DNA from 3 places in the Cellvibrio japonicus Ueda107 genome. Region 1 is predicted to be linked to each of the others. Evidence: predicted binding sites of a transcription regulator. Region 1 holds the regulator's gene; each other region holds the start of a gene.
The links. Region 1 encodes FliA, which starts transcription of late flagellar genes. Its sites were predicted from a motif close to TAAAGTTATNNNNNNNNCGGCCGATANCC; they were not measured.

Region 1 (4,212 bases):
TGGCGCGTATCCTGCGTGTACCGGTCAAGGTGGTTGATGAGGCCAACTCCCTGGACATGGTACTGCGCAGCCTGCGCCACTGTTCTCTGGTGCTTATTGATACCGCCGGTTTCCGCCATGGTGACCCCCACCTCAAGGCGCAGCTGCATGCGCTGGCAGAGCTGAAGCAGGTCAATACCTATCTGGTAATGTCTTGCAATAGTCAGGCACAGATGTTGAAAGCATCGATCCATGCCTACGGCGCAGCGCGCTTACAGGGCTGCATCCTGACCAAATTGGATGAAACTGCCAGTATGGGCGAGGCGTTAGGGGTTGTTATGCAGAGCCGGTTACCGGTTGCCTATACCACCGATGGACAAGATATCCCTAAAAACATAGAAGTAGCCCGTGCCCATCAATTAGTATCGCGGGCCGCAGCGCTACTGAAGGCGAATCCCGCCTCGGCAGTGCTTTAAGGGTGTTAAAAAATTGAACAAGTTGATTAGAGTTTGGTTATAAGTGATTAATTTTTCTGGGAAATAAGAAATTAATCGGGCAGCTTTTTAATCTCTAACTATAATCAGTTCACATTTATACCCGGTAAAAAAACTCCCGGCGAGCAGGGTTCTCGCATGATGTTTAAACCTTGATGGGTCAAGAGTGATGAGTCAAATGCGGCCAGTACAAGTGATCGCGGTCTCCGGCGGAAAAGGCGGGGTAGGCAAGAGTAATATCTCTGTCAATCTGAGTATTGCCCTGGCAGAGATGCGCCGCCGCGTAGTGTTGCTGGATGCTGATCTGGGGCTGGCCAATGTCGATGTGCTCCTGGGCATCAAGGCCACTCATACCCTGGCTGATGTACTGGCAGGCACCCATAGCCTGAGCGAAGTCCTGGTAACCGGGCCTGGCGGTGTCAAAATTGTACCCGCGTCTTCTGGTGTCCAGCGTATGGCGGAGCTCAGCGCTGCCGAGCATGCTGGATTAATTAATGCTTTCAATGAGTTATCTGATCAAGTTGATGTATTGGTGATAGATACGGCAGCGGGTATTTCCGATACCGTCATCAGTTTTGTACGCGCCGCCAATGAAGTCGTTATTGTGGTTTGTGATGAGCCATCTTCTATTACCGATGCCTATGCCCTGATCAAGTTGCTCAATAAAGAATACGGCATGATGCGTTTTCGCGTGGTCGCTAACATGACTCGCACTGCGGCAGAAGGCCAGAATATGTTCAATAAGCTCAATAGTGTCTGTGAGCGTTTTCTGGATGTAACCTTGCAATTCGTTGGGCAGGTTCCCTTTGATGAAAACGTACGTAAAGCCGTGCAAAAACAAAAAGCGTTGCTGGAATTTGCCCCTGCCTCGAAGGCTGCGGTAGCGATTCGCAACCTTGCCCAGGTGGTGGATCGCTGGCCATTGCCAAGCTCTCCTACCGGTCGCCTGGAGTTTTTCGTCGAGCGCTTGCTGCTCGCTGCCAATGCGCGCTAGCCGGTACTCGGAGTCAATTGAAGCGTGCGAGTTATGAAGGTGCTGGGTAATGGCCGCAGTCAACGGTTTAACCATGTACGATAAGAAGCAGTTTCTCGATAATCCCATCAATGTCGAAGACTATGCGCCTTTGGTAAAGCGCATTGCTTACCACATGATGCTGCGTATGCCTGCCTCGGTGCAGGTGGAAGACCTTATCCAGGCCGGCATGATCGGCCTGATCGAAGCCTCACAAAAATATGATGCCTCGCGCGGGGCCAGTTTTGAAACCTATGCGGGTATTCGTATTCGCGGGGCTATTGTCGATGAAATGCGCCGTGGTGACTGGGCTCCTCGCTCCGTACATCGCAATGGTCGGCGTATTTCACAGGCCATGGCCGCCGTCGAGGCGCGCACGGGGCGCGATGCCAGTGACACAGAAATTGCGGCTGAACTGGATGTCGGCCTTGATGAGTATTATCAAATGCTGCAGGACTCCTCCGGCAGTCGCCTGTTTAGCTACGAAGAAACCTTCGGGGAAGAGGACAGCAATATTGATGGCTCTGATCACAGCAGTGTCTTTGCCAGTCCATTAGAGAGTATCCAGCGGGATGGCCTGAAACGTGCGCTGGCGGATGCTATCGCCTTGTTGCCCGAACGTGAGCGCCTGGTGCTGGCGCTTTACTACGATGAAGAGCTAAACCTGAAGGAAATCGGTTTGGTATTAGGTGTGAGTGAGTCCCGCATCAGCCAGATTCACAGCCAGGCAGCGGCGCGTTTGCGGCAAAAAATGACGGCTTGGCACAATCCCTGAACAATGCGGTTTGCACAGGGGCAATGCAGTTTGATGGAAAAGTGTGCAGTCGCCTGGTTCAACAGGTGTAAAGATGGCAAACCGGGCTACTGCCGAGAGGTTTTGGGCTATGATTGGCAGCAAAAGTTGATATTTTCCGCCAGCGTGGCTGGCCTAAGTGTCAACGCCGACTAGACTATGAATAAACGAATTTCCCGCCAGGGTGAGTGGAGGTTGCATTGGATAAGAACATGAAAATCCTGATTGTTGATGACTTTTCGACAATGCGACGGATTATTAAAAATCTGCTGCGCGATTTGGGGTTCTCCAATACCCATGAAGCAGATGATGGTGTTACAGCGCTGCCAATGCTGAAAAATGGTGATTTCCAGTTTTTGGTAACCGACTGGAATATGCCGGGAATGACAGGTATTGATTTGCTTAAAGCAGTGCGCGCAGATGAAAAATTGCGCAGCCTGCCAGTGTTGATGGTCACCGCAGAAGCCAAGCGCGACCAAATCATTGAAGCAGCCCAGGCTGGCGTTAATGGGTATGTGGTCAAGCCGTTTACTGCACAGGCGCTCAAAGAAAAAATCGAGAAGATTTTTGATCGCGTAGGCTAGCCTGTCGCACACCAACAATACATTAAGGCACTGCAATGGCATCCGACATTCATGTATCTGCCCATACCGAGTTTATTTCGGAGCTGAAAGAATGCGCCAAGCTCCTCGCTGACAAGTTGCACCATAGTGACTATGAGGCGGCCTCGATACTGATCCAGGCGCTGACCAAAACCCGGGATCAGCATATCTTCCAATCTGTCGGGCGCCTTACCCGCGGTTTGCACGATGCTATTGTCAATTTCAATGTTGATGCCGACCTGAGCAAAGAACCTCCCAAAATTGCCAACTCCGATATCCATGACGCTACCAATCGCTTGAATTACGTTATGGAATTAACGCAAAAGGCGGCGGAAAAAACCATGGATATGGTTGATGAGGCCGCCCCCATTGCAATGAACCTGGGGCAAGAAGCATCCAGTTTGCGTACTGAGTGGGCGCGTTTAAAGCGTCGCGAGATGACCGCCGATGAATTCCGCCAGCTCTATGAGCGCATGGACGGTTTCCTTGGGCAAATGGTCACGGGTACCGGACAGCTCAGTAAGAATTTGCAAGATATCGTTTTGGAGCAGGGGTTTCAGGATCTCACTGGCCAGGTACTTAAGCGAGTCATTGGTTTGATCAATGATGTTGAAAAAGACCTGGTTACCCTGGTTCGTATTGCGGGACAGGTGGAGGAGGTTACGGGCCTGGTCAATGATGTTGAACAGGATGAGCAGGATCGCCTGATCGTTCAAAAACGTAAAACCGAGCCGGAAGGCCCTCAAATAAATAAAGAACGTGCCGATGTAGTTTCCGGGCAGGATGAGGTAGATGACCTCTTATCGAGCCTGGGCTTTTAATATCCCACCCTGGTCGGGTTTCAATAAGCCTCGCCATAAGCGGAGCAACACAAATCAGGGTTATGAGGAACAATGAATGAGTTTTGGTGACGACGAAGATATTCTTCAGGACTTTCTGGTAGAGGCGGGTGAAATTCTCGAACGCCTTAACCAGCAGCTGGTAGACCTTGAACAGCGACCTGAAGATAAAGACCTGCTCAATGCCATCTTCCGTGGGTTCCACACGGTTAAGGGCGGCGCAGGTTTTCTGTCACTTACTCCTATGGTGGAATGCTGTCACGTCACCGAGAATTTGTTCGATATATTGCGCAACGGAAAGCGCACAGTCACGTCTGAATTAATGGATGTGGTGCTACAGGCACTGGACATGGTAAACCAGCAGTTTGAGCTGGTTTCCCAACGTGAGGCATTGCCTCCGGTTGATCCGACTTTAATTGCTGCACTTGAGCGTTTGGTTTCTTGTGCTGATCTGGTGGAAGTTGCACCGGCATCGGTGGTTACGCCTGCACCT
Region 2 (4,212 bases), 240 kb from region 1:
CTGCAAGTTCAAAACTTGTGCGCAAGCGTTTGTTTTTTCATCGGTTTTTGAAAAAATTGCAGTTTTTGTCAATACCCGTAAAAAAAAGGTTGACCAATGAATGGGGATGATTAGAATACGCGCCACCAACAAGGTACGGGTAGTCATACCCGGTCTTGGGCGGTTAGCTCAGTTGGTAGAGCAATGCCCTTACAAGGCATGGGTCACAAGTTCGAGTCTTGTACCGCCCACCACGATTCACCCACAAAGTAAATCGTAAATCTGAACGCAGCGGACCGGTAGTTCAGTCGGTTAGAATGCCGGCCTGTCACGCCGGAGGTCGCGGGTTCGAGCCCCGTCCGGTCCGCCACTTTATTCAGGTTGATTTATCTGACGACCTGCAAAAAGCCGAGCAAGCCCCCTACCCGGGAACGCAGCTCGGCTTTTTTGTTATGCAGACATGGTAAAAATCCTAAACTGAGTTCACGCGCAACAATAAAAAAAGAGGCGTTTCCGCCTCCCTTTACTTTTCGTTCTGTTTACTGCCTAAGCAATCTGCCTTTCAGTATCCCATCAAATCATGGGTTAACCATCACGAATTAGCTACTCTTCGCTGTGAATGGCAAACGATCCAAAATGCCATCCAGGAAGCTTCCCGTTGAATTCAAACTGCGCACAATAGCTTCCATCGCCTGGAACTGTGACATCAGCCGTGCCCTATAGGCTTCACTACGACGCTCTAATGCCTCTTCATCTTTACCAACTCTGGTGATATCTCTATTAATAGAGTCCTCACGCTCTTTGATAACACCAGATGACTTCAGATAGTCATTGATCAGATTGCTCATGGTGCCCGAAAAACCACGCGAAAAAGTGACACTACCCGAAGTAGTTCCTGGCTCAATCGTCATGGTCAAACCTTCTGCCGGACTACCCAGTGCCGGTAAGAGCACGTTGCCGTAACCAAAAGCGGCAACACCGCCGACAGTACCTGCAACATCTTTACCTGATACACCGGTAGCAACACTCAACCCCAAATCCGCCAGGTCGTCACTGGCTTCGGTAATATCAATACGGGTGGATGAGCCATAAGCATCAGAAATGAATTGTAATGTCCCAGTGTCTGCATCATAGCTAACCGCCAGGGACGCACGCGCTTCCTTCACATTGGAATCAAGGTTAATCAGACTTTGCAGATCCATGGCTAACTCAGCCCCGGAAGCGTATACCTTGTCACTTGGCAAGCTAATCAAATTGGTTTCTATACCATCGACACGCATCTTAAAGCTGTAATCTTTTCCGGTAGTATCCAGAGGAAAAGTTAATTGGAGTTCATCACCTGTCAGCTTGCCTTTGGATGGCTGCTGGCTGATCACAACATCATAGGTACCGGGCTTGGTATTAGCCGTATATTTGGTGATGTCAATCTGTGCAGTTGAACTACTGGTTTTGGGAACAAATAAATCACGCACCAGATCAAAATTGTTATCAATAGCTGCACGAAAACCCGTATTGCCTTCGTTTTCAATAATTTTTAATGAACCATCCAGCTCTGTGCGGATACCCAGATACGAAAGGTTGGTAAAACCACCGCTCAGACCGGCAACCGACGATGACAATATATTGCGGATACCCTGCACAAGATTTTTTGCCAAGGGGTCAGTACGCAAACTACCGTAGTCTTTTTTCTCGGCATCAAACCCTACCAGTTTTTCAACTTCTGTTTTAAAGGTGTTATAAGCTGTGACAAAATCGCGAATAGCAGTTTCCGCGACGGTTTTATCCTCGGTGATATTGATGGTTATCGTTTCTGTGGTAGATGCAGCGAAAAGATCGAACTCCAGCCCTTCTACAACATCCTTAACCTGGTTGGACTCTCGACTAACCAGCAGGCCATTTACACGAATTTTTGCGTCCAAACCGCCCTGTTGTTGAGTGAGATTCTGGGTGGACTCATTAAAACTAAAACTGGACAAACCCGAAGAGCCGTCGGCCTCTGCTACAGAGATTTCAATTTCATTTTTGGCACCAGATTTCGCCGTTAACAGCAATTTATAACTGCCACCATCACTCACAATACTGGCGCTCACACCAATACCGGCTTTGTTAATAGCGTCGCGCAACCCCATCAATGAATTATTGGAGTCATCAATAACAATTTCTGCACCGGTTTTCGTAGAGTCAACACCAAAGCTGGTAAGGTCATCGTTCCACTCACCCAATCGAATGGTGAGGGTGCCCTTGCCTATCGGCGCATTCATCGAAGCGAACGTCCCCGAACTCAACGATTGGGCCTGGGCAATCTGCTCGACTTTCAGTTGGTAATCTCCCGCATTGGCGGAAGCATTCAGTTTGGTGATGCTGAGCAAGGAGGTGCTGGGTAGAGAGACGGCCTTGGCATTAAAGGTATCCGAGCTGCCCAATGCCGCTGCTGCACTTTCCAGCTTGGCCAGTGAGCTGCGCAACAGGCCGTAATCGGAAATCTGGGTCTCAAGCAGGGTTTTACGTGTTGTAAGACGCTGGGTCTGGGCGGCCTTGTTGATTTCAACCAGTTGATTGGTTAATGCATTGGTATCGATACCAGAACCCGTGCCCAGGGCACTGATAATACTGGAACCTGTCGCTGCATTCGTACTGTTGGTTGTCGTTACCATGGATACCTCCCAGGCATGGATTTACCGCTTATCACATTGTTTAGCGGCTGCACACGCATAAACTTTAGCCGATTTTGCCGCTTTTTTTTCACAAGTCCTTACTATTCGGTGACACGCCTTAAATTATAACCAAAAGCCACGGAAAACATTTTTAATATAACCAGGGCCTCGAACAAAAAACCGCAGTCAAGCTGCGGTTTTTTGTTGATCACCGGGCGATTAACGCAAAAGTGACAACACCTGTTCAGGTCTGGCATTTGCCTGGGCCAGCATCGCAGTAGCGGCTTGCTGTAGCACCTGGGCCCGGCTCAATGCTGCAGTCTCCGCAGCAAAGTCCGCATCCACGATACGCGAACGAGAGGCAGAGGTTTTTTCCGAGATATTAGCCAGGTTGGACATGGTAAAGTCCAATCGGTTGTTGATCGCACCCAACTGCGAGCGAGCATCATTGATGGTCGCCAAGGCTTTATCAATCACACCGATTGCCTTTTGCGCACCGGCTACCGTATCGATACTGATAGAGGCAATAGCGGTTCCAAAGGCTCCCTCAGCAGTCACATTTGACTCAAGCAAACCAATCGTTGCCGGTACAGCGTTAGCGCCCAGCCTGATGCTGATTGGAGCTCCGTTGACACTGGTCAGTTTGATACCACCAGGCACTGTCTCTGTCGTAGCACTAATAGTGGTTGCCGCACCTGTACCTGACTGGATTTGCAGAGTAGCGGCGTTCAAGTTCGCCAAGCCATTGTTGGTACCATCGACACCGAAGGTAATCGCCGCGGCATTCCCCTCAAGTACCACACGGGTTCCCAGCAGGGTCGCACTAATGCCGGTAACATCTTTTTTGGCATTAAATGCATTTACAATATCGCCAATACTGGTGGCACCGTTAATATTGATCGGTTCACCGTTCATCAACAGCGCGGATGTAATCGTAGAAAGGTCAACACTGCCAAAGTCCAGGGTTGTTGCCGAGAAAGCTTCTGCAGTAACACCTGTATCAGCCTGGGCAGCATTTATTGCAGCGATTTTCCCGGCAAGGCTATTGGTATCCTTATTGGAAATCACTACGCCATTGATCGTTAAGTCGCCCACATTCCAGGCAACGTTAGGTGTCGTGATACCGACACCTTCAACCTGGCCAGCATTGGTATTTTCGCGGAAACCCAATTGATCCAGTTGTGCCAGGGTACCGGTTGAGCCACGGGTAATGGTGATGGGATCACCGTGTTTGGACTCCAGCACCAGGCGACCATTATACGCCCCTGCCACTGTACCGCCGGCATTACTGGTATCTGCAACTGTCAGTGACTGTACATTCTGGGCGGCAATACTCAAGCGGCCGCTTTCCGTCACCATGGCATTCAACAAACCACCGCTTTCCGCATTAATTTTTTCTACCAGTTCATCCATATTCTGGGTATTTGTTACCTGGATGACGCTGGTAGAGCCATCCAGTTTGGTGATTGTCACTTCAAAGACATCGCCGTTCTCCAGAACACCGGTGCCAACACCCGTACCGGTTGCCTGGGCGTAGGTAGATGCAGCGACACCCAGCACGTTGGTGTTGATATAACCC
Region 3 (4,212 bases), 210 kb from region 1:
GCCAATAACTTTTTTCCACGCGATAGGAATTAATAAGGTAGAGCTGCTTCACACCCAGCGTGGCAATGGTTTGAAAAATACGCTTGAGCATTTTAGGGCGCGGTAGCCCCAGCATCAGTGTCAGGGGGAGCGCTGGTGGCGATACCAGCTCCAGGTTGTTTAGCTCAACCAGAATCTCCTGATCGGTTAGTTGCAGTATTTGTGCTTGTCCTATGGGGCCATTGAGGATGCCGGCCTTGAGGCTATCGCCCACCTTGGCGCCGTGGATACGGGTGATATGGGAGTAGCGACGGACATCCCGGATGCGCGCTCGCCAGAGGTTGCCATGACTGGACTCCAGGTCTTGTTCTGTGAGAAGCACCAGATTCATGGGAGTTGCACCGCGAGTGTTTTGCCGGCCAATCAGGCTATTGAGAGATGGTGCCCCGGAGACGATTTGAACGTCCGACCTGCCGCTTAGGAGGCGGCTGCTCTATCCAACTGAGCTACCGGAGCAGGAAAAAAAGAGACGGCATTGTAGGTAGTTTTGCGTGAGAATCCAAGGCGTTAGCGCAGATTGTGTTGCCCTGTTGGCAATGGGGCTGTCAACAGGGCATGGATTAGCAGCAGAAAGTGGATCAGGCTTTAGCGAGGGTATGGGAGTGGCTCTGCTGGGTTTGCTCGCCATTGGCCGTGTAGAGGCTCGGTGCGGGTGCCTTGCCGCGCAGCAGGTTGAGCAGGTGATCCAGTGTCTGGCGTGAGCGGGCAATAAGTTTTCCATTGATTTCATTGAGTGCTTTGCACTCGGCAACATCTTCCATTAATTGTTTCCAGCCGTCGCGCAGCGACAGGGTGAGGCTATTGCGCTGCAGAAACAGATCCCAGCCATCGGCATTTTCTGGCAGTCCCAATGTGCGCAGGAGTTGCTGGCGAATCTGGGCGTGTTGGTTGAGCTGGTCAACCAATACCGTTTTTTGTTCGAGGATTTGGCTCAGTTGATCGTGGTTGCGGCTGGGAAGTAAATCGCGCTCCTGCAGAAGCAGGGTTTTGAGCTGATGGACAGCGTCGGTATCCTGCGCCAGCATCTGGCGCAATTGGTTAGCATCAAGAGACATAGCAACCTCTGCGTTTTGTGTATGGGGTTTTATTCCACAGGCAATGACTGGGGGGCAGTACCTGAGGGTGCGTTAGCCCCTGTTAATTCAATAAATCTTCCTGGTTGAGCATGTTTTCGGCTATGCGTTCAGGATTGATTTCGAATCGGCCTTCGGCAATGGCGCGACGAATTTCTGCAACTCGCTCCAGGTTGGCATCGGGCAGGCTGTTGATTTTGGCCTGCAGGCGGCCAGCGCTTTGCGCCTCCTGGCTCAAGACAACCTGGTCGCCGATATCCGTGCGGGCAGCTGCCTTTTCCGGCGTGGTGGATTTGCCCTCAGTAGTCGGGGCAGAGACTTTGCCACGGGTTGTTTTGGAACCCAGGGCGCCTATGCTGTTGTTGGTATCAAAGTTCATGTGTTTCCCCAGTGTATTTCAGTTGCTATGTCTTGCTGTTGCGGCCAGGCCGTTCCAGGAAGCCTTGATATTGGCTTGTCCGAGACGGATTTTAGGGCGCTTACTTCTGCTATCGGCCGCTTTAGCAAATACTTTAGCAACTTATTTACAAAATCCTGTTGCGCGATTGGCCTGTTAACGTGCACTGACTTTTCCTGAAGCAACAACCGTGCCTGTTACTACGCGATCGGATTGGTTGTTTCTTACCCGTATCTTTTGTCCGAGGCGCCCATCCGCCAGGGCCGTGCCGCTGGCACTGACGTTAATACCGCCGACGGAAGACTCCAGGTCGACGGTTTCACCGCGATATATGACCTTGGGGGCATCCAGGGATGCGCTCAGAAACGGGCTTCCCAAACCGATGTTGCGTTTGACCTCCAGACCAATAATTTCTTTTGTTTCAAGAAGATAGCTTTGGCGCAGCAGGCTGATGTTGATAGTTTCCCATTGAATGTCACTTGCTGAGATTTGCTCGCCGCGAGCCAGGTCGCGCATGGCGACAGGAATAGAGCGGAATACAGAAACCTGCGCAGGGATATGTAAAGTCCAGCCACCTTGGGTCTGGCATTTCACCTGTACGCTGATATTTCCTCCAGTGCCCGAGCTGTCGCGCGGGGTAAATTCAACTGGATCGTTACAGCGGTTCAGGCGCAAGCGCCTATCCAGGTTGCCGACACTCACCTCCAGACTTCCTAAATGCTGGTAATAGGATGTCAAAAAATTGGCTGTATCCTGTTTGAGTTCTGCCAATGGGTAGAAGTGATGATTTACCACTGAGGCCTGGGTTTTATCGGGGCTAGAGCATAAAAACACCAAACTGATGAAGAGTGCGGCAAATAGCTGCCGCTGCCGGCCAATACTGGCCTTGGCGGCAAAGAAAGTTTTATAAAAACTAGGAAGTTCCATATTTTGTCCTATTCTCTCTAGGTAAGAATTGGCGTCACTGAACTTCTCCGGTGGTATATCAGAGAGCTGTCGCCAGCAGCGGTATATCGCTAAAGATTGACGCTTTAAGGCCGCTAAGCGGTGATAGTGGTAAAAAAGCAAAGACTATGCCGGTATCCCGGTTTCTGGTTGGGGCCTCTTCCCACCCTATCAATGAGGTAGCTACATGGCTGGCGTAATGGATAGTGTCAATCAGCGCACCCAGCTGGTTGGTCAAAATCGTCTCGAGCTGCTCCTGTTCCGTTTGGGGGGACAGCAGCTTTATGGCATTAACGTCTTCAAGGTCAAAGAAGTCCTGCAATGTCCGCAATTGAATGCTATTCCCGGTCGTAGTTCCGTTGTGCGCGGTGTAGCGCACATTCGCGGTGGAACCTTGCCAATCATGGATATGAATCTGGCGATTGGTAAGCGGGCGCTACCAGATATAGAAAGTTGTTTTGTCATCATCACTGAATACAACCGTACCGCCCAGGGGTTTCTGGTTCGTTCGGTCGAGCGAATTGTGAATATGAACTGGGGAGATATACACCCGCCACCCAAGGGGGCAGGTAAGGAGCACTACCTTACCGCTGTGACCCAGGTCGATGGCCAGTTAGTAGAAATTATTGATGTTGAGAAAATCCTGGCTGAAGTATCGCCAATCCGCGAAGAGGTCAGTGCAGGCGTCATCCAGGATGGCATTGCCGAGCGCGCGGTACAGCGGCATGTCCTTATCGTTGATGACTCAACCATTGCGCGCAAGCAGATCCAGCGTGTCGTTGAGGGTATGGGGATTCGCACAACCCTGAAAAAGGATGGTGCCGAAGCGCTGGCGTACCTTAAAAGCTTGTTGAAGGAAGGTAAGGACCCCTACGGTGAATTGATTATGATCATCTGCGATATTGAAATGCCGGAGATGGATGGTTATACCTTTACTGCCGAAGTGCGCAATAATCCTGAGCTTAAAAACCTGCATATTATTTTGCACACCTCCCTGAGTGGGGTGTTTAATGAGGCGATGGTGCGCAAGGTTGGCGCGGATGATTTCCTTGCCAAGTTCCACCCGGATGAGCTGGCCCGTCGTGTCAATGATCGTGTATTGGCAATGACCGGTGAGAGCCTCTTGCCTGCGGTTCAACCAGGCGCCTGATCAACCTGTATAGGTCGCGATACCGGGAGCGGATGCTCCCGGTGTTCAGGTGGTAATCCTGATTTTGGATTTTTATGATTAACAAATCCCCCCCCTTTGGTCAGCCTAACCCTCGCGATCGTATTGATCCGGGAGAGTTTGACCAGTTTCGCCAGTTTCTTGAGGACGCTTGCGGTATATCGCTGGGCGACAACAAGCAATACCTGGTGACTAACCGTATTCGTCGCATCCTGGAGGAAAACAATCTGCATTCGTTTGGCGAGCTGGTTAAAGTGCTTAAACAGGGCTTTAACCGTAAGTTGCGTGAGCAAGTCATTGATTGCATGACAACCAACGAAACCTTCTGGTTTCGCGACATCTACCCCTATGAATACCTGCGTAACACTCTTTTGCCGCAATTGATGGTTCCCAACAACCGCATGTTTGGCCCAATCCGTATCTGGTCTGCCGCCTGCTCCTCGGGACAAGAGCCTTATTCCATCAGTATGATGGTGGAGGAATACAAGCGATTGCAGATGGGTAATTTGTCCCGTCCGGTGCAGGTGATTGCTACGGATTTATCCTCTACCGTGTTAGAGCAGGCGCGCAAGGGGGAATATGACCGCCTT

Region 2: the regulator FliA is predicted to act here: its motif matches at 2,672-2,700, upstream of fliD (flagellar filament capping protein FliD).
Region 3: the regulator FliA is predicted to act here: its motif matches at 2,527-2,555, upstream of CJA_RS09425 (chemotaxis protein CheV).

The regions. Positions count from the first base shown of each region.
Region 1 is NC_010995.1:2,469,355-2,473,566, reverse strand. Features, by position in the region: gene flhF (flagellar biosynthesis GTPase FlhF) at 1-455, shown strand, start outside; gene CJA_RS10410 (MinD/ParA family protein) at 643-1,467, shown strand; gene CJA_RS10405 (RNA polymerase sigma factor FliA) at 1,517-2,260, shown strand; gene cheY (chemotaxis response regulator CheY) at 2,479-2,862, shown strand; gene CJA_RS10395 (protein phosphatase CheZ) at 2,898-3,701, shown strand; gene CJA_RS10390 (chemotaxis protein CheA) at 3,778-4,212, shown strand, end outside.
Region 2 is NC_010995.1:2,232,211-2,236,422, forward strand. Features, by position in the region: gene CJA_RS19050 (cytochrome c-type biogenesis protein) at 1-147, opposite strand, end outside; tRNA gene CJA_RS09330 (tRNA-Val) at 158-233, shown strand; tRNA gene CJA_RS09335 (tRNA-Asp) at 273-349, shown strand; gene fliD (flagellar filament capping protein FliD) at 579-2,633, opposite strand; gene CJA_RS19855 (flagellin N-terminal helical domain-containing protein) at 2,853-4,212, opposite strand, start outside.
Region 3 is NC_010995.1:2,254,769-2,258,980, reverse strand. Features, by position in the region: gene CJA_RS09455 (16S rRNA (uracil(1498)-N(3))-methyltransferase) at 1-370, opposite strand, end outside; tRNA gene CJA_RS09450 (tRNA-Arg) at 419-495, opposite strand; gene CJA_RS09445 (flagella synthesis protein FlgN) at 618-1,094, opposite strand; gene flgM (flagellar biosynthesis anti-sigma factor FlgM) at 1,177-1,491, opposite strand; gene flgA (flagellar basal body P-ring formation chaperone FlgA) at 1,666-2,436, opposite strand; gene CJA_RS09425 (chemotaxis protein CheV) at 2,642-3,604, shown strand; gene CJA_RS09420 (CheR family methyltransferase) at 3,679-4,212, shown strand, end outside.